DNA from 3 places in the Micromonospora sp. NPDC049529 genome. Region 3 is predicted to be linked to each of the others. Evidence: riboswitches for the same ligand, from Rfam matches in the RefSeq annotation. Region 3 holds a riboswitch; each other region holds the start of a gene.
The links. A riboswitch is a leader RNA that binds a small molecule or an ion and turns the genes downstream of it on or off. The one in region 3 is predicted to bind S-adenosylmethionine.

Region 1: it holds a riboswitch for S-adenosylmethionine, as region 3 does, so the genes downstream of both, thrC (threonine synthase) here and ACZ6QQ_RS26345 (ABC transporter substrate-binding protein) in region 3, are expected to answer to the same signal.
Region 2: it holds a riboswitch for S-adenosylmethionine, as region 3 does, so the genes downstream of both, ACZ6QQ_RS24510 (aminotransferase class V-fold PLP-dependent enzyme) here and ACZ6QQ_RS26345 (ABC transporter substrate-binding protein) in region 3, are expected to answer to the same signal.

Annotation. Positions count from the first base shown of each region.
Region 1 covers NZ_JBVJHT010000014.1:51,944-59,412, forward strand. The annotation lists gene ACZ6QQ_RS24420 (alpha/beta fold hydrolase) at 141-3,119, shown strand; gene ACZ6QQ_RS24425 (ABC transporter permease) at 3,121-4,005, shown strand; SAM riboswitch class I at 4,217-4,347, shown strand; gene thrC (threonine synthase) at 4,359-5,666, shown strand; gene ACZ6QQ_RS24435 (GNAT family N-acetyltransferase) at 5,988-7,028, shown strand; gene paaN (phenylacetic acid degradation protein PaaN) at 7,097-7,469, shown strand, end outside.
Region 2 covers NZ_JBVJHT010000014.1:73,137-80,605, forward strand. The annotation lists gene ACZ6QQ_RS24490 (FAD-binding oxidoreductase) at 1-269, opposite strand, end outside; gene ACZ6QQ_RS24495 (DUF4031 domain-containing protein) at 306-575, shown strand; gene ACZ6QQ_RS24500 (HD domain-containing protein) at 674-1,327, opposite strand; gene ACZ6QQ_RS24505 (FUSC family protein) at 1,457-2,593, shown strand; gene ACZ6QQ_RS24510 (aminotransferase class V-fold PLP-dependent enzyme) at 2,722-4,008, opposite strand; SAM riboswitch class IV at 4,054-4,175, opposite strand; gene ACZ6QQ_RS24515 (PrsW family intramembrane metalloprotease) at 4,301-5,860, shown strand; gene ACZ6QQ_RS24520 (GroES family chaperonin) at 5,851-6,189, opposite strand; gene ACZ6QQ_RS24525 (AI-2E family transporter) at 6,425-7,469, shown strand, end outside.
Region 3 covers NZ_JBVJHT010000016.1:27,869-35,337, reverse strand. The annotation lists gene ACZ6QQ_RS26365 (DUF5954 family protein) at 1-366, shown strand, start outside; gene ACZ6QQ_RS26360 (hypothetical protein) at 456-608, shown strand; gene ACZ6QQ_RS26355 (amino acid ABC transporter ATP-binding protein) at 672-1,454, opposite strand; gene ACZ6QQ_RS26350 (amino acid ABC transporter permease) at 1,447-2,235, opposite strand; gene ACZ6QQ_RS26345 (ABC transporter substrate-binding protein) at 2,276-3,148, opposite strand; SAM riboswitch class I at 3,423-3,512, opposite strand; gene ACZ6QQ_RS26340 (SDR family NAD(P)-dependent oxidoreductase) at 3,662-4,480, opposite strand; gene ACZ6QQ_RS26335 (flavin-containing monooxygenase) at 4,477-5,829, opposite strand; gene ACZ6QQ_RS26330 (TetR/AcrR family transcriptional regulator) at 5,925-6,566, opposite strand; gene ACZ6QQ_RS26325 (MFS transporter) at 6,635-7,469, shown strand, end outside.

The DNA of each region.
Region 1 (7,469 bases), on a different contig from region 3:
ATTCACATAGTCCGAATTTGTCCTGCCGTGCTTGGCCTTGGGATGTTCGTACGATGCGTTTCGCTCACCGATCGGGTTGACCGGACGGACGTACGGCGGATCTCAGCCACAGCACAGGTTCCGGGCCGTACGGTGTGCCCATGCCTTCCGCGCTGCCGTCCCGGCTCCGCCGTGCCCTCCACCGTGTCCGGCCGGGGGCGAGCCTGTCCGGGGCGAGCCGGTCCGGGACGCCACGATCGAGTCGCCGCCGGATTGGTGCGTCCGTCTTGGTCGTGGCCCTGCTCGCGGGACTGGTCGGCTGGGCGGTCTGGCCCGAGGGCGACTCCTTCCGCACCGAGGACCGGCTGATCGGTGTCCGGTCCGGCCCGGACGGGAACCAGCCGGTGGACCTCGACACCACCTTGTACCTGCCCGACGGGGCCGGCGCCACGGCCAAGGTCCCGGCTGTCCTGCTGCCGCACGGCTTCGGCGGGACCAAGGAATCGGTCCGCGCCGACGCCGAGGAGCTGGCCGAACACGGGTACGCGGTGCTGGCCTACACCGCCCGGGGGTTCGGCCGCAGCGGCGGGGAGATCCACCTGGACAGCCCCGACTTCGAGGTACGCGACGCCGCCCGGCTGCTCGACTGGCTCGCCGCCCGGCCGGAGATCCGTACCGACGCGACCGGTGACCCGAGAGTGGGCGTCGTCGGCGGCTCGTACGGCGGCGGCCTGGCCCTGCTGCTCGCCGCCGCCGATCCTCGCGTCGACGCGATCGTCCCGATGATCACCTGGCACGATCTGGCCGCGTCGTTCCTGCCCGAGTCGAGCGGCCGGTCCACCCTGGACGGGGTGTTCAAGAAGGGCTGGGCCGGAGTCCTGTTCGGCAGCGGCGGCACCGGCCCCGGTGGCCTCGGCGGCCTCGGACCGGGCGGCACCAACCCGGCCGGCGGGCCCGGCAACACCGCGTCGACCACCGGGCCGACCGCCGCCCCCACGGTCACGCCCAGCGTGGCACCGTCGACCCGCCCCGGTCCGGGCATCGGTCCCGGCGCCGGCCCCGGTGTCGGGCCGACCAGTCCGGCCTGCGGCCGGTTCGCCGCCGACGTCTGTGCCGCCTACCTGGAGATCGCCACCACCGGACGGGCCAGCGAAGCGGCGGTCAACCTGCTGCGCCGGTCCAGCCCGGCCGGCGTACTCGACCGGATCAAGGCGCCGACCCTGCTCATCCAGGGCGAGGCCGACACGCTCTTCCCGCTCAGCGAGGCCGACGCCAACGCCCGTGGCATCGCCGCCGCCGGCACCCCCGTACGCGTGGCCTGGTTCACCGGTGGGCACGACGGCGGCGCCGGCCCACAGTCCGACCAGGACCGGGTCAAGTTCCTCACCGTGCAGTGGCTCGACCACTACGTACGCGGCGACGCCGCCGACCCCGGCACCAGCTTCACCTGGTCCCGGCTGGCCGGCTTCGACGCCCTCGACCGGGGGCTGGTCGCGACCGGCTTCCGTACCGCCGACTATCCCGGCCTGACCGGCACGGACGCTGCGGCCGGCGGCGGAATCCGCGAGGTCGCGGTCGCCGGCCCGCCGCAGCAGATCGCCAACCCGCCGAACGGCAACCCGGCCGCGATCTCCACTGTGCCGTTCGCCGGGGCGCTCTCCAGCGTGGTCGGCGGGGTGGCCGGGGACCTGCCCGGTCAGCACGCCCGGTTCGTCACCGAACCGCTGGACGACCCGGTCGACGTGGTCGGCGCCCCGACGGTGTCGATCCGGGCCGCGTCACCGACCGGCGAGGCGGTCCTCTTCGCCAAGCTCTACGACATCGGCCCGGACGGGACCGCCGAACTGCCCAGCGGCCTGATCGCCCCGGTCCGGCTGACCGGCCTGCCGACCGACCTGGCCGGTGCCGCGCCCGCGCGGGTGACCCTGCCGGCGATCGTGCACCGGGTCGAGGCCGGACACCGGCTCGCGCTGGTGCTGGCCACCTCCGACCAGGGCTACGCCACCCCGGCGCAACCGACCGTCTACTCGGTGGCGCTCGGCGGCGACCGGATCACCCTGCCAACGGTGACCGGGGAGCCGATCCCCACCACCGGAGTACTCTGGCGCTGGGCGCTGGCCGCCCTGCTCGCCGCGATCGCGGTCGGGCTCGTCGTGGTCCTGCTGGTGGTCCGCCGCCGGCACCGCCGCCACGACACCTCGGTGACCGCGGAGTACGCCGACATCCCGCTGGTCATCCGCGACCTGCGCAAGGAGTACGCGGACGGCTTCGTCGCCGTCTCCCGGGTCGACTTCGAGGTGCACCGGGGGCAGGTGGTCGGCCTGCTGGGGCCGAACGGTGCCGGCAAGACCACCACCCTGCGGGTGCTGATGGGGCTGACCCAGCCGACCGCCGGCCGGATCTTCGTCTTCGGGCACCGGCTGGTCCCCGGCTCGCCGGTGCTGTCCCGGATCGGCTCGCTGGTCGAGGGGCCGGGCTTCCTGCCGCACCTGAGCGGGTTGGCGAACCTGCGGACGTACTGGCGGGCGACCGGGCGGCCGCTCGCCGACGCCCACTTCGAGGAGGCACTGGAGATCGCCGGCCTCGGCGACTCGGTCCACCGCAAAATCAAGACGTACAGCCACGGGATGCGCCAGCGGCTGGCCATCGCCCAGGCCATGCTCGGCCTGCCGGAGCTGCTGGTGCTGGACGAGCCGACCGACGGGCTCGACCCGCCGCAGATCGCCGAGATGCGCCGGGTGCTGCGCCGGTACGCGACCGGCGGCCGGGCGGTGCTGGTCTCCAGCCACCTGCTGGCCGAGGTGGAGCAGTCCTGCACCCACGCGGTGGTGGTGAACAAGGGCAGGATCGTCGCCTCCGGGCCGGTCGAGGAGATCGTCGGCGAGTCGCCCAGTGTGCAGTTCGACGTCAGCGACCCGGTCGCCGCACGGGCCGTACTCGACCGGCTGGACGGCGTCGAGGTGCTGTCCAACGGGGACGGGGCGCTGGTGGTGGACGTGAACGGGACCGCCCGCAGCGAGGTGGTCGCCGAACTGGTCCGGGCCGGCGTGGGAGTCGACCGGGTGATGCCGCGCCGCCGCCTGGAGGACGCGTTCCTCGCCCTGGTCGGCGACAACTCACGGGGAAGCGGGGACCGCTGACATGGCCGGCACGGATCAGGTGACCGTCGAAAGCGCCGGTGCGGCAACCGGCTACCGGCCGGGGGCGACCCTGTCGGTGGCGACCGAGTGGCGCCGCCAGTTCGCCCGGCGACGTACGCAGTTGACGCTGGCGGCGATGGTCCTGCTGCCGCTCATCGTGCTGATCGCGTTCCAGTTCAACTCGGGCGGTGACGACGACAACGGCAACAACGAGTTCGCCAGCCTGATCGACCTGGCCACCACGGGTGGGCTCAACTTCGCCCTGTTCTGCATCTTCGTGTCGTCGTCGTTCCTGCTGGTCGTCGTGGTGGCGCTGTTCTGCGGCGACACCGTGGCCAGCGAGGCGAACTGGGGCAGCCTGCGCTACCTGCTGGCGGTGCCGGTGCCCCGGGCGCGGCTGCTGGCGGTGAAACTGGTGGTCGCGCTGGCGTACTCGGGGCTGGCCCTGCTGCTGCTCGCCGGCACCGCCCTGGTCGCCGGCATTCTCCGGTACGGCTGGGAGCCGTTGCAGAGCACGATCGCCGCCCAGATCCCGGCCGGCGAGGGCCTGCTCCGGCTGCTCGGTGTCCTCGGCTACCTGGCGGTGGCGCTGCTGGTGGTGGCCGGGCTGGCGTTCCTGCTCTCGGTCTCCACCGACGCGGCCCTCGGCGCGGTCGGCGGGGCGGTGCTGCTCTGGATCCTGTCCAGCATCCTGGACCAGATCGAGGCGCTCGGGGTGGTCCGCGACTTCCTGCCGACCCACTACAGCACCGCCTGGCTGGGCCTGCTCTCCACTCCGTTCCAGACCGACGACCTGGTACGCGGCTGCATCTCGGCGATCAGCTACGCCACGATTTTCTGGAGCCTCGCGTTCTGGCGCTTCACCCGCAAGGACGTGGTCAGCTGACCCCGCCGCGCCCCACCCACCCGGCGCACTTTCACTGAATGAGTGGCTATCGCGCGTGAAATAACCACTAATTCCGTGAAAGTGCGCGGATCTTGGGGTGGCGCGCGGGGTGGTGCGTGGGGTGGCGCGCGGGTGGGGTCTGGATCACAGGGGGTGTGGGGGTGCTGCGCTGGGGCGGGGTTCACCCGTAGGATCGGTCGTACAACTGAATACCTCATCCAGAGGGGCAGAGGGATACGGCCCGATGAAGCCCCGGCAACCACCCGCCGGCTCGATGACGAGCCGGGTGGCAGGTGCCAAGTCCGTCCCCGCCGCACCGCGCGGCGTTGGGAAAGATGAGAGGACGGCATCGCATGACTGCGATCCTCGGCGAAACTCAGAGTTCCACCACCACTGCTGACGGTGACGTGCCGGTCAATCCGGCTCGGGCGCTGGTCTGTCGGGGCTGCGGCGCGCAGTATCCGTTGATCGCGCAGCATGCCTGTTACGAGTGTTTCGGCCCGCTTGAGGTCGCCTACGACCAGGATGCCCTGGCCAAGGTCACCCGAGCGGACATCGAGGCCGGGCCGCAGAACATCTGGCGGTACGCCGCACTGCTGCCCGCCGGCCAGGACCCGGCCACCCGGGTCACCCTCGACCCCGGCCTGACCCCGCTGGTCGCCGCCCCGCACCTCGCCGCCGAACTGGGCATGACTGCGCCGCTCTGGGTCAAGGACGACAGCGCGAACCCCACCCACTCGTTCAAGGACCGGGTGGTCTCGGTGGCGCTGACCGCCGCGCGCGGCCTCGGCTTCAACCGGTTCGCCTGCGCCTCCACCGGCAACCTGGCCAACTCGGTCGCCGCGCACGCGGCCCGCGCCGGGGTTCCCTCGATCGTGTTCATCCCCGCCGACCTGGAGCAGGGGAAGATCATCACCACCGCGGTCTACGGCGGTGACCTGGTCGCGATCGACGGCTCGTACGACGACGTGAACCGGCTCTGCGGTGAGCTGGTGGAGACCGACGAGTTCGAGGACACCGCGTTCGTCAACGTCAACGTGCGGCCGTACTACGCCGAGGGGTCCAAGACCCTGGGGTACGAGGTGGCCGAGCAGCTCGGCTGGCGCATCCCCGAGCAGGTGGTCATCCCGATGGCCAGCGGTGAGCTGCTGACCAAGGTCGACAAGGCGTTCAGCGAACTGGTCGAGATCGGACTGGTCGAGGCGCCGGCCAACGGCTGGAAGGTGTTCGGCGCCCAGTCGGCCGGCTGCAACCCGATCGCGACCGCCCTGCACGACGACACCGACACCATCACGCCGGTGAAGCCGACCGGCATCGCCAAGTCGCTCAACATCGGCGACCCGGCCGCCGGGGTGTACGCGTTGGAGGCGGTGCGGCGTACCGGCGGTTGGATGGAGTACGCCGACGACGACGAGATCCGCGACGCGATCCGGCTGCTGGCGCGTACGACCGGGGTGTTCGCCGAGACGGCGGGCGGGGTGACGGTGGCCTGCCTGCGCAAGCTGGTGGCGAGTGGACGGCTCGACCCGACGGCCGAGACCGTTGTCTACAACACCGGTGAGGGACTCAAGACGATCGACGCGGTGGCGTCGCTGGTGGGGCCGACGTACCGGGTCAAGCCGTCACTGAAGGCCGCCCGCGAGGCCGGGCTGCTGGGCTGATCCGGCTGGTCCGATCGGCCGGAGCGCCCCGCTGGTCGGTGCTCGCTGCGGCCGATCGGACCTGGACAACTAGGCCGATCGGTGGACGTGTCCGATGCGGTGGGTAACTGGTGATTTGCCACCCGTTAGCAAAATACCCCGCGCGGGGCTTGACGGCGCGAACCGGGCGACGCAAAATGCTCCGTGCGGGAGGGCGTATCGCCGTAGACTTTTGAAGCTCTTACGACCCAGCGCCGGAGGCGTTGTGCGATCGTCCTCCCGACCAACGACCCCCGGCTAATTCGCTCGCGCTCGTCGCGGCCGCCGGGCACCCTCGGGGACATGGACACCGCCGCCACCTCCGTAGGCCTCATCATCACCCCACTCGACGTCGCCGACGACCTCGCGGTCGAGCAGGCGTACGCGGTCCGGTCCGCGATCCTCGCCGCCGACCAGCCGGACTTCCCGCCGCTTTGTCGCCAGCGCTTCTACGGTCAGCTGCGCCATCCGATGCCCGGCGAGGAGACGAGGTTCGTCCTCGCCCACCTCGACGGCCGGGCGGTCGGATACCTGAGCATCGAGTTGCCCCAACTGGAGAACACCGAGAACGCGTCGGTGGACATCGAGGTGCTGCCGGACTACCGGCGCCAGGGCATCGGCCGGGCGCTGTACGCGTACGCCCTGCGCACCGTTCGGGAGCTCGGACGGAAGCGGATCAACGGGATGTCGCAGGGCCCGTTGCCCGGCGAGCCGACCCGGGTGGAGCCCGGTCGGGAGTTCGCCACCTCGTTCGGTGCGCGCAACGCTCTGGTTGACGTCCGCCGCCGGCTCGACCTGAGCACGCTGGACCAGGCGCGCCTCGACGAGTTGCTCGCCTCGGCGTGGAGCCGGGCCGACGGCTACTCGCTGGTGCGGTGGATCGGCTCGACGCCCGACGCGTACCTCGACGACATCGCCTATCTCGACGGCCGGCTGGTCCAGGACGCGCCCCTGGGCGACCTGGAGTGGGAGGCGGCGAAACCCGACCGGGAGCGGATCCGGGCGGTGGACGAGGCGCTGGTCGTACGCGGGCGGCGCTTGTACAGCAGCGTGCTGCGCCACGACGCGTCCGGCAGGGTCGTCGCCTGGACCATGATCGATGTCGGCGCGACGCCGGACTGGCACGCGTTCCAGCAGATCACGATCGTGGACCCGGAGCACCGGGGCCACCGGCTCGGCACCGTCGCCAAGATCGAGAACCTGCGGTACGTGATGTCCCACGAGCCCGCCCTGCGGATCATCGACACCTGGAACGCCGGCGTCAACGACTACATGATCTCCATCAACGAGGCGATGGGTTTCCGTCCCGTCGAGGTCTGGAACAACTGGCAGCTGACCCTCTGATCCGTACCGGCGGCAGACGCGGTGGGCAGGGGATGAGGGTGTCGCGCGGGCTGGGGCATGATGGCGGGATGACGGAGACCCCGCATCCCCTCTACGCCACGCACGCCGACACCCTCGCCCGGGCGCTGACCGCGATCAGCGAGCGCGGCTACTGGTCGGCCTACCCCGAGTCGCCCAGCCCCCGGGTGTACGGCGAGACCGCCGCCGCCGAGGGCGAGGCGGCCTTCCGCGCCTACCTGGACGGCGACTTCCCGCTCGACCAGCCCGGAACGCCGGGCCGGCTCGCCACCGAGGTCAGCCCGTTCGGGCTCGACCTGGGCGTGCGTTACCCGCAGGTCGACGTGGACGAGCTGATCGGCGCCGCCACCTCGGCCCTGCCGGCATGGCGGGACGCCGGGCCGCAGGCTCGGGCGGGTGTCTGCCTGGAGATCCTGGCCCGGC
Region 2 (7,469 bases), on a different contig from region 3:
AGCAGCACCGCGCCGTCGACCGCGTTCGCCCCGCCGGCCAGCCCGGTCCGCGCACCCTGCGGGACGACGGGTACGCCGTGCGCCGCCGCCACCCGCACCACGGCGACCACCTCGGCGGTGCCGGTGGGGCGGACCACCGCCACCGGTGTGCCCGACGCGCACAGGTCGGCCTCGTCGTGCCGGTAGCCGGCGAGCAGGTCCGGGTCGGTCAGCACGGCGGCCGTACCGATGGCGGCGCGCAGGTCGTCGATCAGGGGGGATCGGGCCATGGGTGGCAGGCTAGCCGCCGGACTACCGTGACGGCCATGGTGTACGTCGACCCACCCGCCTGGCCCGCCCGTGGCCGACTCTGGTCACATCTGGTCAGTGACGTGTCCTACGCCGAGCTGCACGTCTTCGCGGAGATGGTCGGCGCACCCCGCCGGGCGTTCGACCGGGACCACTACGACCTGCCGGAGAACCGCTTCGCGATGGCGGTCTGGCTCGGCGCCCGAGTGGTTCCCGGCCGGGAGATCGCCCGCCTCCTGCGCGCCGCCAACCTCCGCCGCCCCAAACACCTCAACCCACCCCGCTAACCCCCGCCCCCCGCTCCCGTTGAGGATGGCCACTCTTGTAGAGAAAGAGTGCCTATTCGGGGCCGGATAACCACTCTTTCTCTACAAGAGTGGTCGGGTCAGGCGGGGGGTGAGGGGGCGAGGCGGGTCAGTTCGCGGGTGAGGTTGGTGCGGGCGGGTTGTTCCCAGCGGGCGGCGAGGGTGGGCAGCCGGTAGCGGGTGGGCAGGTCGAGCAGGTCCCGGAGCACCGCCGCCCGGCCGGCACGGAAGCTCTCGGCCGGTACGTGGGCGTACTCGCGGCGGATCGCGGCGGCGTACTCGTCGTACACGGGGGCGGGAGCGGCGAGGATGGCCAGGTCGGCGTCGCAGAGCAGCGCCCCGGCCCGGTCGGTCGGCTCGACCCGGTGCCCGGCGGTGAGCAGGACCAGACGTTCGACCTCGATCACCGCCGCGGCCGGCAGGCCGAGTCCGGTCAGCAGCTCCGTGGCGAGGGCGGCACTGGCCCGCTCGTTCGTGTCCCCCGGCGACCGGGGGTCGTAGATCGCGTCGTGACACCACGCCGCGAGTCGGACCGGGTCGGCGTCGCCGGTCCACCCCGCCTCGGCGTCGACCACGTCCAGTACGGCAACCAGGTGATCCACCGTGTGGTAGTGCCGGTGCGGCTCCCGCCACCGCCGGAGCAGGTCCCCGCCGGCATCGTCCAGGGCGGAGTCGGCGGCGGTGGCACCCGCGTTCCGGGCGGCGGTGCGCCACCGCTCGGTCAGCCCGGTCATCCGACCGCCCCGATCGCCGCCACGGCTGGAGGTTGAACGGGTCGATGGTGGGTAGTCCCGGCCATGGAGTCCGCCCGGAACAAGGTCCGCTCAGCCGCAGATCTTGACAGCGAGCGGGTCAACCACGTAGTGAGCGAGCTGAGTGCGCGTTCGAAGACGACGGTGCAGGATCGGGTGCACGCCGTCCGAGCCAACTTCGTGCTCGCCCTCCAGGCCGGCGTGGCCGCGTTGCTCTCCTGGTACATCTCGCACGACATCCTCGGCAACACGGATCCGGTCTTCGCGCCGATCTCGGCGGTGGGCACGCTGGCCGCCTCGCTCGGCCAGCGGCTGCGCCGGACCGTCGAGCTGATCCTCGGAGTCGCGGTCGGGATCGGGATCGGGGACCTGCTGATCATCGTGGTCGGCAGCGGACCGGTGCAGCTCGGAGTGATCGTCACCCTGTCCATCATCGTCACCATCTTCCTCGGCGGAAGTGTCGCCGTGGTTACCCAGGCGGCCGCCACCGCCGTACTGCTGGTCGCGTTGGCGCCGAAGATGAGCAACGTCGAGTTTCCCCGGGTCATCGACGCGCTGGTGGGCGGCGGGGTGGGGCTGTTCGTGGTGGCGCTGCTGCTGCCGCTCAACCCTTTGCGGATCGTGGACCGGGCGGCCCGGCCCGCGTTGGAGACCCTGGCCGAACAGCTGACCGTGACCGCCGACGCGCTGAGCGAACACGACTCCGGCCGGGCCGCGATGGCACTGGAGCGGCTGCGCCGGGTGGAGGAGTTCATGGACACCCTCCAGGAGGCGCTGGAGGGGGGCAGGGAGACCGCCACCCTCGCACCCGCCCGGTGGAACCGACGCCGGGCCCTGACCCGGTACGCGGAAAGCGCCGAGTACATCAACCACGCCGTACACAACAGTGGGGTGCTGGTCCGGCGGGCGGTGACCGCGCTGGAGGACGACGAGCCGATCCCGGCCGCGATGGCGTCGGCGGTACGGCAGTTGGCCGACGCGGTCCGGCTGCTGCACCAGGAACTCGGCGCCGGGCTGGACCCGGAGGCCGCCCGGGAGCGGGTGCTGCGTGCGGTCACCGCCGCCGGGCGGGCGTACAACGAGGGGGTTGGCTTCTCCGGCAGTGTGGTGGTCGCCCAGGTCCGGACCACGGCCAGTGACGTGCTCCGGGCCACCGGGGTCGAGCGGACCGAGGCGAACCGCCTGGTCCGCCAGGCGGTGAGTGCCCAGACCAGCCCGACCCACACCGCCCGCCCGGCGGCCCACTGACCGGCTCGGCGGCCCGGGTGGTCGGGGCACCGGCCCGACAGCAGCGCCCAGCGCACCAGCGCACCGAAGCACCAGCGCACCAGCGCCCAGCGCGCCGAGCACCAGCGCGCCGGGTCGGTGGCGGGCGGTCAGCCCAGTTTGGCGAGGGCGTCGAGGAGTGCGTCGACGTGGGCGGCGGTACTGCCGAGGCCGATGCTCGCGCGCAGCGCGGTCGGCGGCAGGTCGGACCGACCGCTGCGGCCGGCGGCCTCGGCGAGCAGCCGCCGGGCCAGCGGGTGGGCGCAGAACAGTCCGTCGCGGAGCCCGATTCCGTGACCCCGGGCCAGGTCGGCGGCGACATCGGCGGAATCCCGGCCGGCGACGACGAACGAGACGATGCCCACCCGTGGCGTGTCGGCGTCGAACGTACGCAGCTCGACGATGCCCGGCAGGGCGTGCAGGCCGTTGCGCAACCGGGTCAGCAACTCCTGCTCGCGGGCGTGCAGTTCGTCCCGGTCCGCCTCGCTGAGCGCGGTACAGACCGCGGCGAGGGCGACCGCGCCGAGCAGGTTCGGGGTGCCGGCCTCGTGCCGTCCGGGACCGTCCGCCCAGCGCACGTCGTGGGTGGCGGTGCCGACGCCGAGGGTCGCGCCACCACCGAACAGGTACGGCGGGGCCGCGTCGAGCCAGTCCGCCCGCCCGGCGAGCACGCCGGTGCCGAACGGGGCGTACAGCTTGTGCCCGGAGATCGCCACGTAGTCGAGCTGCGACTCGGCGATGTCGACCGGTGCGTGCGGGGCGAGCTGGGCGGCGTCGACCGCGATCCGGGCGCCGTACCGGTGGGCGACGGCGGCCAGCTCGGTCACCGGCCAGCGCTCGCCGGTGACGTTGCTCGCACCGGTGACGGTCACCAGGACCGGCGCGGCCCGATCGGTGTCGCGGCGCAGTTCGCGCAGCGCCTCGCTCAGGGCCCGTACGGCCGCCGCGGGCGAGTGGGGCACCGGCAGTCGTACCGTGTTCGGCCAGGGCAGCAGGTTGGCGTGATGCTCGCCACCGAAGGTGACCACGGTGGTGCCGACCGGGACCGCGCGGGCCAGCAGGTTGAGTGCGTCCGTGGTGTTCCGGGTGAAGATCACTTCGTCGTCCGGGCGGGTGCCGAGAAAGTCGCCCACCGTCTGCCGGGCCCGTTCGTAGGCGAGCGTGCTGCGCTGGGAGAGCGCCCCGGCGCCCCGGTGCACACTGCCGTACCAGGGCAGTAGCTCGGCCACCGCGTCGGCCGCGACCCGGGCGCACGGCGCGGTGGCGGCGTAGTCGAGGTTGACCAGGTCGGGAACGCCGAGCACGTCGAGCGGCCCGGCCGGTGCGGCGGCGGACCCGGTCGGGGCCGTCGGGCGCGGTACGGCGGGTGAGGAGACGGGTACGGGTGTGGGACGCATGGGTACGACCTCCGGCAATCCGGGACCCCGGTTGCTGAGGGTTGGGGCCCGCGCTTGCCCAGCACCCGGATCGGGCTGGGCCCGGTCATCACCCAGGGCACCCCACCGCGAACTCGACGAGGGTTGCCGGCCAGCAAGCTGGGGCTTCGCACACCGTCCGCTCGAACGTCCGGTGGTTGCCGATCGTTGTTCGGGCTGGCATGCGTTGGTCGCTGGCACTCGTGACCTGCTGGCAGCATAACCGGGCGGATTGCGGTCCGACCAGCGGGTCGCGGGTGACTACGCTGGCGGCATGGCCGACACCCCGCCCGGCGGAGATCCCTATGCGCCGCCGCCGACCCCGCCTGCCGTGCTGCCCTCGCCGGCCGTCAGCGCCATCCCGCCCCGGGCGGTAACGTTCGCCGGGCGGGGAATCACCTGGCGGCGTGGGCTGGTGCTGGCCGGGGTGATCCTGCTGATCGCCGGCTGCGCGGTCTACATGGCGATCACCCTCGGCGACGACCTCGGCCTCCAGGCACTGCTCATCGGGCTGGCGGCGGCGATCCTGCCGGTGCCGGTGTTGATCGCCTGCTTCCTCTGGCTGGACCGGTACGAGCCGGAGCCGATGGTCTACCTGATCTTCTGCTTCGCCTGGGGTGCCTTCGTCGCCACCGCCGCCTCGTTGAACGTGAACCGGGAGACCGCCGAGCTGTTCGCGGGGTGGGGACTGCCCGACTCGCTGGTCGCGGTGCTCGGGGCGCCGTTCATCGAGGAGCTGACGAAGGCGCTCGGGCCGCTCCTGCTGCTGCTGTTCCGCCGCCGTGAGTGGTCCGGCATCACCGACGGCATCGTCTACTGCGGACTTTCCGCGGTCGGTTTCGCGATGGTGGAGAACATCCTCTACCTCGGCGGGTACGGCTACGCCGCCGGTGCGGACCAGTACGGCCCGGCGACCGGGGTGCAGAACGTCTTCGCCATCTTCATCGTCCGGATCCTGCTGACCGGGTTCGCCCACCCGCTGTTCACCGCGATGACCGGGATCGGCCTCGGCATCGCGGCCCGCTCGGCCGACCGGCGGATCCGGATTTTCGCCCCGTTGGCCGGACTGCTGGCGGCGATGATGCTGCACGGCACGTGGAACCTGATGCCGTCGCTGGCGGCGGCGCTCGGGCAGAACCTGATAGTGCTCTACGGCTACATCGGGGTGATGGTGCCGATCTTCCTCGGCATGGTCGGGCTGGCGGTCTGGCTGCGCGGCTGGGAGGGGCGGCTCACCGAGCGGCGGCTGCCCGACTACGTACGCGCCGGCTGGCTCAGCCCGCCGGAGGTGGCCGCGCTGGGCAGCCTCGGCCGGCGGCACTCGGCCCGCCGCTGGGCTCGTCGGGTCGCCGGTGAACCGGGCCTGCGGGCGATGCGGGGTTTCCAGTTCTCGGCCACCCGACTGGCGCTGCTGCGCGACGGGATGCTGCGCGGGCTGGACACCAAGCCGGCCGACCGGGCCCGTACGGCGTACGAGGAGCGGCAGTTGCTCGACGCGATCACGGCGTACCGGTGGGCGTTCGTGGGTCGGGATCCGCAGGCGCCGGTGGGGGTCTGGGACGGGGCCCGTTACCACCTGAACTTCCCGGACGGGGTGCCGCGCACGGTCGAGGAGCCGGCGGAGCCGGTGGTGCCGATCCCGGTGGTGCTCACGCCCCCGCCGGTGCCGAGCGGCTACGGCCCGTACGGCCCGCCGCCGTCGGGATACGGCCCCCCACCGGGATACGGCCCACCACCGGGATACGGCCCGCCATCGGGGTACGGACAGCCGGGTACCGGCCAGCCCGGTTACGGTCAGCCCGGTTACGGCAAGTCGCCGGGTGGTTACAGGTAGAGCCCGGTCGAGTCGGTGTTCACCCGCTCGGCGGCGACGGCGTGCACGTCGCGTTCGCGGAGCAGGACGTACTCCCGGCCGTGCAGTTCCACCTCGGAGCGGTCGTCCGGGTCGAACAGGACCCGGTCGCCGGAGACGATCGAGCGCACGTTGGGGCCGACACCGACCGCCGTCGCCCAGGCGAGTCGGCGGCCTATCGAGGCGGTTGCCGGGATGACGATGCCGGCGGTCGAGCGCCGTTCACCTTCGCTTCCCTCCAGGCGGACCAGGACGCGGTCGTGCAGGAGGCGGATCGGTAGGCCGTTGTCGAGGTCTGGGTCGGCGGTCACGACCGGAACGGTACCGTGCGGCCCCAGCGGCGGCGGTGGAGGTCGAGGTCACGGCGGGCGGGAGGGTTGCGGCGCTGCCGATGGGGGCAAACTGGGGGAGAATTCAGGGCTCGGTGGGAACGTTCCGCCAGGTTCCTGCCGGTTACCTTAGGTGGGCCGGTCTTCCAGCCAGCCTCGGGTGAGCCGGTCTTCCAGCCAGCCTCGACCGGGCCGGTTCTCCAGCCAGGAGGTGTGCTTGAGCCGCTTCGAGCAGTTGCGGGCGAGGGCCCGGCGCGCGTACGAGTCCGGCCGAGCCTCGGTCCGGGCCGCGCGTCCGGCCGTCGGTGAGGGGGTGCCCGTGGCTGCCGATCCGCCGGTGCCGGAGCAGCCGCCGTCGTCGCCGGTGCCGCCGCCCCGGGCGCCGATCGTCGGCGACCAGGTCGCGTCGGTGCACTCCTCGACGTCCAGCCGGGACGACACGGAGGTGCCGAGGGCGTTGCGGATCGCCGGGGCCTGGTCGTGGCGACTGTTGGCGATCGGCCTGGTCACGTACGCGCTGCTCAAGATCATTGGCATGGTCAGCATCGTGATCATCCCGTTGATCATCGCGCTGCTGCTCTCCGCCCTGCTCGCCCCGGCCGTGGGCTGGCTGCTCCGGGCCCGGTTCCCGCGCTCGCTCGCCACCGCACTGGTGCTCGTCGGTGGCCTGGCCGCGGTGGTGGGCACGCTCACCAGGGTGGTGACCGAGTTCGTCGGCGGTGTGCCGGAGCTGAGCAAGAACGCCTCCGAGGGCATCCGGCAGATCCAGAACTGGCTCCGTACCGGGCCACTGCACCTGTCGGACAGCCAGCTCAACTCGTACATCGACGAAGCACAGAAGTGGATCGACCAGAACACCCAGGCACTGACCAGCGGCGCGCTCTCCACCGCCACCACCCTGTTCGAGCTGCTCACCGGCGCCCTGCTGGTGCTCTTCGCGACCTTCTTCTTCCTCCGCGACGGGGAACGGATCTGGCGGTTCCTGGTCCGGCTGCTGCCGGTCAACGCCCGGTGGCGGATCGACGACGCCGGGCGCGCGTCCTGGGCCACCCTGGTCGCCTACGTACGCGCCACCGTGCTGGTCGCCTTCATCGACGCGGTCGGCATCGGCATCTTCCTGGTCATCTTCGACGTGCCGTTCGCGTTCCCGCTCGCCGCCCTGGTGTTCCTCGGCGCGTTCATCCCGATCGTCGGGGCCACCCTCTCCGGCGTGGTCGCGGTGCTGGTCGCACTCGTCGACAGCGGTCCGGTGACCGCGCTGA
Region 3 (7,469 bases):
GGCTTCACCCTCGGTGAGCAGGTCGACGGCAGGTGGCGACCCAGATCGTCGTACTCGTACGCGACGCCGCAGGCCGCCCGGGAATCGGCGAGCTTCAGGTTCAGCGACATCGTCCCGCACGAGAACGCCACGTTCGACGAGATCAGGGCGGCGTACGAGCGCGCTTGCGCGGAGTTCGAAGCCCCGCGGACGAACGAGTTCGAGCTGAAGGGTGTCCGCTGCCGGGTGACCCGGGTGGAGTCCTTCGTGCGGGTCGGCCCGGACGGTCCGGAGACGCCCCGACCGTCGGACTGGGACCCGGAGCCGCCGCCGGAGCTGCACTTCCAGCAACTGCGCGCGGAGGGTCGGATGCCCGAGCTGGAGTAGCGCACCCCGCCGGCCGGATCAGTCGAGGGTCGTACGGGCGATCACGACCACGGCTTCGACGTCCGGGTCCGGGTTCTCCTCCCGGTGCGGTGGCGATGCTCGTCATCTTCGCCGCCGATGACGAGCTGACCGGCACCACCTGGCTGTCCGTCGTCGTCCTCGCCATGTTCGGCGTGATCAGCGGCCTGGCAACGGCCTACCTCGGCCGACGCGCCACCCGCGAGCTCCGCGCGGTTCGGTGAACGGGCGGTTCGTCGAACGGGCCATGCCCACGCCGATCCGCCGTGACACCGCCGGTCGGTCGGCTAGAGCACCTGGGCGAGGAACTGCTGGAGCCGCTGGCTGCGCGGCGCGTCGAACACCTCGGCGGGCGGGCCCGCCTCGATCACCCGGCCCCGGTCCATGAAGACGACCTGGTCGGCGACCTGCCGCGCGAAGCCCATCTCGTGGGTGACCACCACCATGGTCATCCCCTGCGATGCCAGGTCCGCCATCAGGGCCAGGACACCCTTCACCAGCTCCGGGTCGAGCGCCGAGGTGGCCTCGTCGAAGAGCATGACCTGCGGGGACATCGCCAGTGCCCGGGCGATCGCCACCCGTTGCTGTTGGCCGCCGGAGAGCTGCACGGGACGCGCCTCGGCCTTGTGTCGCAACCCGACCACGTCCAGTTGGCGCAGGGCCACCTCCACCGCCTCGTCCTGCGGCAGCCGCTTGAGTTGCCGGAGCGCGAGCGTCACGTTCCGCAGCACGGTCATGTGCGGGAACAGGTTGAACTGCTGGAAGACCATGCCGATCTGCTGTCGCAGGACGTTCGGGTCGCGCCGCAGCACGCTCGTACCGTCCAGGAGCACGTCGCCCCGGTCCGGCTCCAGTAGGCGGTTGATGGTGCGCAGCAGGGTCGACTTGCCCGAGCCGGAGGGACCGATGACACAGGCGGTCTCGCCCCGGCCGACGTCCAGGTCGACCCCGCGCAGCACCTGGTGGCGGCCGAACGCGAGGTGGACGTCGCGGGTGGACAGACTCACCGACCCGGACGCCGTCTCGGTGGCCGACGGTGGGCTCACTTCTGTCTGACCGGACTCAGGCACGTGCTGTCCCTTCTCCCACGGTGGAGTTCGCGGTGCCGGTGGAGAGGCTGTCGTTCTGCTCCTCGTCGGGACCGCTCGTACCGGCGTTGCGCAGCCGGCGGTCGATCCCGTTCACCGCGTGCGTCAGCGGGACCGTGATGGCCAGGTAGAACAGGCCCGCCAGGAGCAGCGCGGACTCGTTGCCGGTGTTGGCGGCGTAGTCCTGGCCGACCCGGAACAGGTCCCGCTGACTGGCCAGCAGACCGAGGAAGTACACGAGGCTGGAGTCCTTGATGAGCGCGATCAGCTGGTTGACCCACGCCGGCAGGATCCGCCGGACCCCCTGCGGGATGATCACCATCCGCATCGACGTCCGGTAGGACAGGCCGAGCGCCCGGCATGCCTCCAGTTGGCTGGCCTCGACGCTCTGGATGCCGGACCGGAAGATCTCACCGATGTACGCGGCGGCGATCAGCGACAGCGCGAGAATGCCGAGCGGGTACGGGTTCGGTCCCCACCAGGCCATCCCGATCGGCGCGAGCCCCACCCCGATGAGCAGGATGGTGACCGCCGCCGGCAGGCCCCGGAACACGTCCGTGTAGATCCGGGCCGGCCAGCGCAGCCAGCGGGTCCGAGCCAGGCCGGCGACGGCGAGCAGCATGCCGAGCAGGGTGCCCACGATGGCCGAGATCAGCGCAAGCAGCAGAGTGTTGCGCAGTCCGACCGTGAGCATCTCGGGCAGGGCTTCCCGCATCGAGTCCAGGTCGAAGAAGGTTTCCCACAACGTCCTGAAAGTGTCCATCGCCTACCTGTCTCGGACCCGTTGGTCGGTCATCGTCGGATCAGGCAGAGGGGGTCGCGGCCGGGCTGGCGTTGACCGCCGGGTAGGCGACGTTGCCGCTGCCGGGCTTGAAGGTGTCCGGGACCGGACGTCCCGGGTAGTACTGCTCCTGCAAGCGGGTCCAGGTGCCATCCTCGATCACCTGGTCGAGGCCCTTGTCCAGCGCCTCGCGCAGGGCGTTGTTGCCCTTCGCCACGGCGAACGCGGTCGGTGCCGAGCTGAGCTGCTTCTCGACCAGGACGATCTTTCCGGCACTGTCCTGAGCGGACTTCTCGCCGATCTCGGCGGGCGAGATCCAGGCGTCGGCGGTCTTGGCCTTCAACTGGTTGATCGCGCCGTTGTAGTCCGGTACGCGAACCGGGTCGAGCCCTTCCTTGGTGGCGTAGTCGTCCTGGACGGTGCCCTGGACGACCACCACGCGGGCGCCCTTGAGCTGTGTGAAGCTCTTGATCGGCGAGCCGGCGGGCACGTCGAGACCGAAGTAGCCGAAGTCGTAACCGTTACCGAAGTCCACCGTCTTCTTCCGGGCCTCGGTGATGGTGATGGAGGAACTGCCGACGTCGAACTTGTGGTTGTTGACCTGCGCGAGCAGGGCGGAGAACTCGGTGCCGACGAACTCGACCTCCAGCCCCACCTTGCCGGCGACCGCGGTCAGCAGGTCGTTGTCGAAGCCGGTGAACTTGCCGTCCTTGAGGAAGACGTTCGGCGGGGCGTCGCTCAGCGTACCGACCCGCAGGGTGCCTGGTTGGAGCAGATTGTACGGATTATCCGCCGAGTCGGTGGACGACGACGAACCGCAGCCGGCGGCAACGCCGAGCAGCACGACAGCCGTCGCGGCGGAGAGCAGACGGGTGAGAACAGGTGACAGACGCATGTGCGCAAACTCCCAGAAAAGTGCACGCGGCATGGCTGCCGGAGGACCGGCAGGACATGGACGCGCGGCAGCCCGACCCGGACGGCGTGTTACCGCCGACTCGGGGGTGGTGGGGGAAAGATGCCGGCGCGACGGCTCGGCCGGCAGGTGGTGTCAGCCGTGCTGGCGACAGAGCATGGTGCTGGTACGGCACAGATCGACGTGCCGCCGCCACCAGTGCCAGGTGACGTGCAGCCGACTCGCTCGCTCGGCGGGCGTACGCACGGAAACACAACCTCCATCGGTCCTGGCGGTAGCACCCGCACCCGGCGGGGGGTTGCTGCGACGTCGACGAGCCAGGTCTCTCAGCCGCTCTGGATGGGCTGGGTCAGCTTACTGAACCCAGGGTGTTCCGTTCCAGCTGGATAGGCCCTGACTGCCTGTGGTGCTCACCACCCCGCCCGCACTGCCGGATGCTCAACCCGACGGCGTCGATTCCGACGATAAACAGCGCGGGCGGCCGGCGGCGGCAGATCAGTGGCCCGCGCGGCGGCGCATCCCCTCGGCCAGCGGGGCCCGGTCCAGGTCCCCGGCGGCGACGCGCCGGGCGATGGTGCGGCGCACGAGCGCGCCCGCGACGGACGGCAGGTGCCGGGCCAGGAACAGCTCGACCCGGCCGCGTCCGGTGGTGGCCACGTCGCGCCGGGCCCTGCGGGCGGTCGCCGTACGCAGGATCGCGTCGACGACCCCCTCGACGGGCTCGTACCGGGAGACGCCCCGCAGGGAGAGTCCCGCCTCGGCGGTGGGGTCGTGGATCGGCGACGCCACCATGCTCGGGTAGACCACGCTCACCCCGATGTGGGTGCCGACCTCCAGCCGCAGCGCGTCGGCGTACGCGACCAGGGCGCGCTTGCTGACGCCGTACCCGGCGGCGAGCGGGAGCGGCAGCAGGGCCATCCGGCTGGAGACGAACACGATCCGCCCCCGGTTGCGTTCCAGCACCGGGATCGCGGCCGCGGTGGTGTGCCATGCCGCCATCAGGTTGACCTCCAGTTGCCGGCGGGCCGCGTCGCCCGGCGGCAACTCGGCCGGGGCGGGTCCGCCGACACCGGCGTTGTTGACCAACAGGTCGAGCCCGCCGAGCTTCTCGATCGCCAGCCCGACCACGCCGGGTACGGCGGCGCCGTCGGTGAGGTCGCAGCCGAGGACCGGGGTGGCGCCGAGAACGCCGGCGCGCAGGTCGATGCCGACGACGCGGGCGCCGGCCAGCTCCAGCCGATCGCACAGCAGCCGACCGAAGGTGCCGCTGGCGCCGGTGACGATGACCCGCCTACCGTCGAGCCTGTCGCTCATCGTGGACTCTCCCGAACGTCGTCGGCCCGGTGCCAGCGCACACCCCGGCCGCGCCGGGTCCGGGTCGCGCCGTCGGCCAGCTCCTTCGCCGCGAGCGCGAGGTAGGCGTCGAAGTCGATGCGCATCGCGGGACGGCGGTCGCCCCAGCGGCCGTGGGCGGCCCGCAGTTCGGCGGCGATGTCGGCGGTCTGCGCGGCCGGGGCGGGCAGCGCGTACTCCCCGGCCAGGTGCGCGGCGACGAGCCGGGCCTGGGCCTCGACCACGGGCAGTGCCGAGCCGGTGGACTGCATCAGCCCGACGAACATCAGTCCGGGCGCCTGCTGGTGGAAGACATGCCGGAACAGTGGCAGCCGGTCGGCGCCCGCGCCGAGCAGCGCCGGTTCGAGGAAGGGCAGGTGGACGTCGTACCCGGTGCACCAGGCGACCAGGTCGACGGTGTCGGCGGTGCCGTCGGTGAAGCGGACGCGGTCGCCGTCGAAGCGTTCGATGCCGGGTCGTACGCCGATCCTGCCGTGGCTGATCCGCGACAGCAGCGAGTCCGACACGGTGGGATGGTCCCGGAGGAAGCCGTGCCTCGGCGCGGGCAGGCCGTAGTTCTCGGGACGGCCGACGGACAGGCGCAGCATGGTCTGGCTGACGCGCTGGCGCAGCCGCCACGGCAGGCGTTTCGCCAGTGCGCCGTTGAGGGTGTCCGCCGGCCGGCCGAGCAGGTGCTTGGGCACGATCCACACGCCGTGGCGCAGTGACAGCAGGGTGCTTGCCGCGACGTGGGAGGCGTCGACGGCGATGTCCATGGCGGAGTTGCCGCCGCCGACGACCAGCACCCGCCGACCGGCGAGCTGTTCGGGGTCGCGGTAGTCGCGGCTGTGCAACTGCTCGACGGTGAGGTCGCCCGGGTAGGTGGGGGAGGGTGGCCGGGGTCGGCTGTTGTGGCCGTTGGCGACGACGACGGCCTCGACGGGGACGGTGGTCGCGCCGTCGGGTCCCGTCGCGGTGACGCGCCAGCGCGCGCCGTCGCGGGTGACCTCGGTGACGGTGTGCCGCAGTCGTACCGCGTCCAGCAGGCCGAAGCGTGCCGCGTAGTCGTGCAGGTAGTCGGCCATCCGAGTGTGGTCGGGGTAGTCCGGCCAGTCGGTCGGCATGGGCAGGTCCGCGAATTCGGTACGGGTCCGCGAGGTGTTCAGGTGCAGGGTGCGGTACGCGCAGGAGTGCGTGCCGCCGTACGCCCACAGTCCACCGACCCGCGTCGCCGCCTCGTACGCGACCGCCGGCACACCCCGGTCGGCGAGTGCCTTGAGGGTGGCCAGCCCGGCCGGTCCGGCGCCGATCACGGCGACCCGTGGCTCCATGCCCGCCCCTCCACGAAATCCAACGTCTGGTGGATATTGCGCCCGGCCGGCGCCTGCGTCAAGCGCTTCGCCCATCGGGTAGGCGGGCGCGCAGGTCAGCGGGGCGCGTACATCCGGTCGAGCCAGCGATGGGCGAAGCTGCGGAAATCACGACGACGGCGGGCCCCGTCCGCACCGGACAGCAGGCCGACGACGTGGGCGTGGACGGACCAGACCAGGCTCCGTACGGCCAGGTGGGGTTGGGGTTCGCTGAGTATCCCGGCCGCGTCGGCATCGGTCAGCACCTGCTCGACCGCCCGGTAGAGCGGGGCGGAGTAGCGCTCGTCCAACTCGCCGTGGCGGTTGGGTTCCAGCCAACGCCGCAGCCAGAGGCCGGTCGTCTCGGGGTGGTCCTCCAGGAAGTCGACGAACACGTCGACCAGTTCGTGCAGGGCGGCCATGGCCGTACCCGCTCCGCCGGCCAGGCCCTCCCGGGCGGCGGCCACGGCCCCGGTCAGCACCACGCTCTCGGCCGCGAAGACCCGCGCGAAGCAGCTCTCGTACAGCGCCGCCTTGGTGCCCACGTGGTGGTGCACGGTGGCGACGTCCACGCCGCAGGCGGCCGCGATCTCGCGCATGCCGACCGCGTCGAACCCGCGCCGCGCGAACAGTCCCGCCGCCGTCTCGATGATCGTTTCGGGGGTGGTGTGCTGGTCGGTACGCCGAGGGCGGCCGGGTCCCCGGCGGGGTGTGGTCATGCGCCCCATCGTGCCCTACTATCCAGCGAACGTTGGATAACACCCGCGCGGCGCGGCGAGGAGACGGTATGGACGAGGCGGCGCGGCTTCCCCGCAGCGGCCTGCTCGCCTTCGCCGGTGGGTCGCTGGGCATGGGCACCTGGGTCACCGTGCCGGGCCTGCTGCTGCTCTACTTCCTCACCGACGTACTGGCGGTGGCGCCGCTGGTCGCGGGGATCGTCCTGCTGCTGCCGAAGATCGCCGACGTGCTGCTGCACCCGTGGATCGGGCACCTGTCCGACGCCGACCTGGCCCGCCACGGACACCGCCGGCTGCTCATGACCGTCGGGTGTGTCCTGCCGGTGGCCTTCGTCGGGCTCTTCCTGGTGCCGGGCGGGCTCACCGGCACCCCGGCCGCGGCCTGGGTCGCCGTCGCGTTCGTCGCGGGAAACCTGCTGTTCGCGGCGTACCAGGTGCCGTACCTGTCCACCCCCGCCGACCTCGCCATCGGCTACCACGAGCGCACCCGGTTGATGGGTTTCCGGATGGTGGTGCTCACCGTCGGCATCCTGCTCAGTGGCGTACTCGCACCGATGCTGACCGGTGGCGAGCACCCGACCCGTGGCGGCTACGCCCTGATGGGCCTCGTGCTCGGTGCGTCGATGCTGGTCGCCCTGCTGATCGGCATCACCGGCACCCGGCGACTGACCACGGCCGCCCCGACCCCGGTCACCGCCGCCGGGCACCGGGCGGCCGGTCTGCGTACGCTGCTCGTCGCACTGCGCGACCCGCAGTTCCGCTGGCTGGTCGGCTCCTACCTGGCCATGTCGACCACCACCCACCTGGTCCTGGCCGCCGTGCCCTACTTCGCCAAGTACGAACTCGGCCGCCCCGGCCTGACCACCGTGCTGGTCGCCGCGTTCG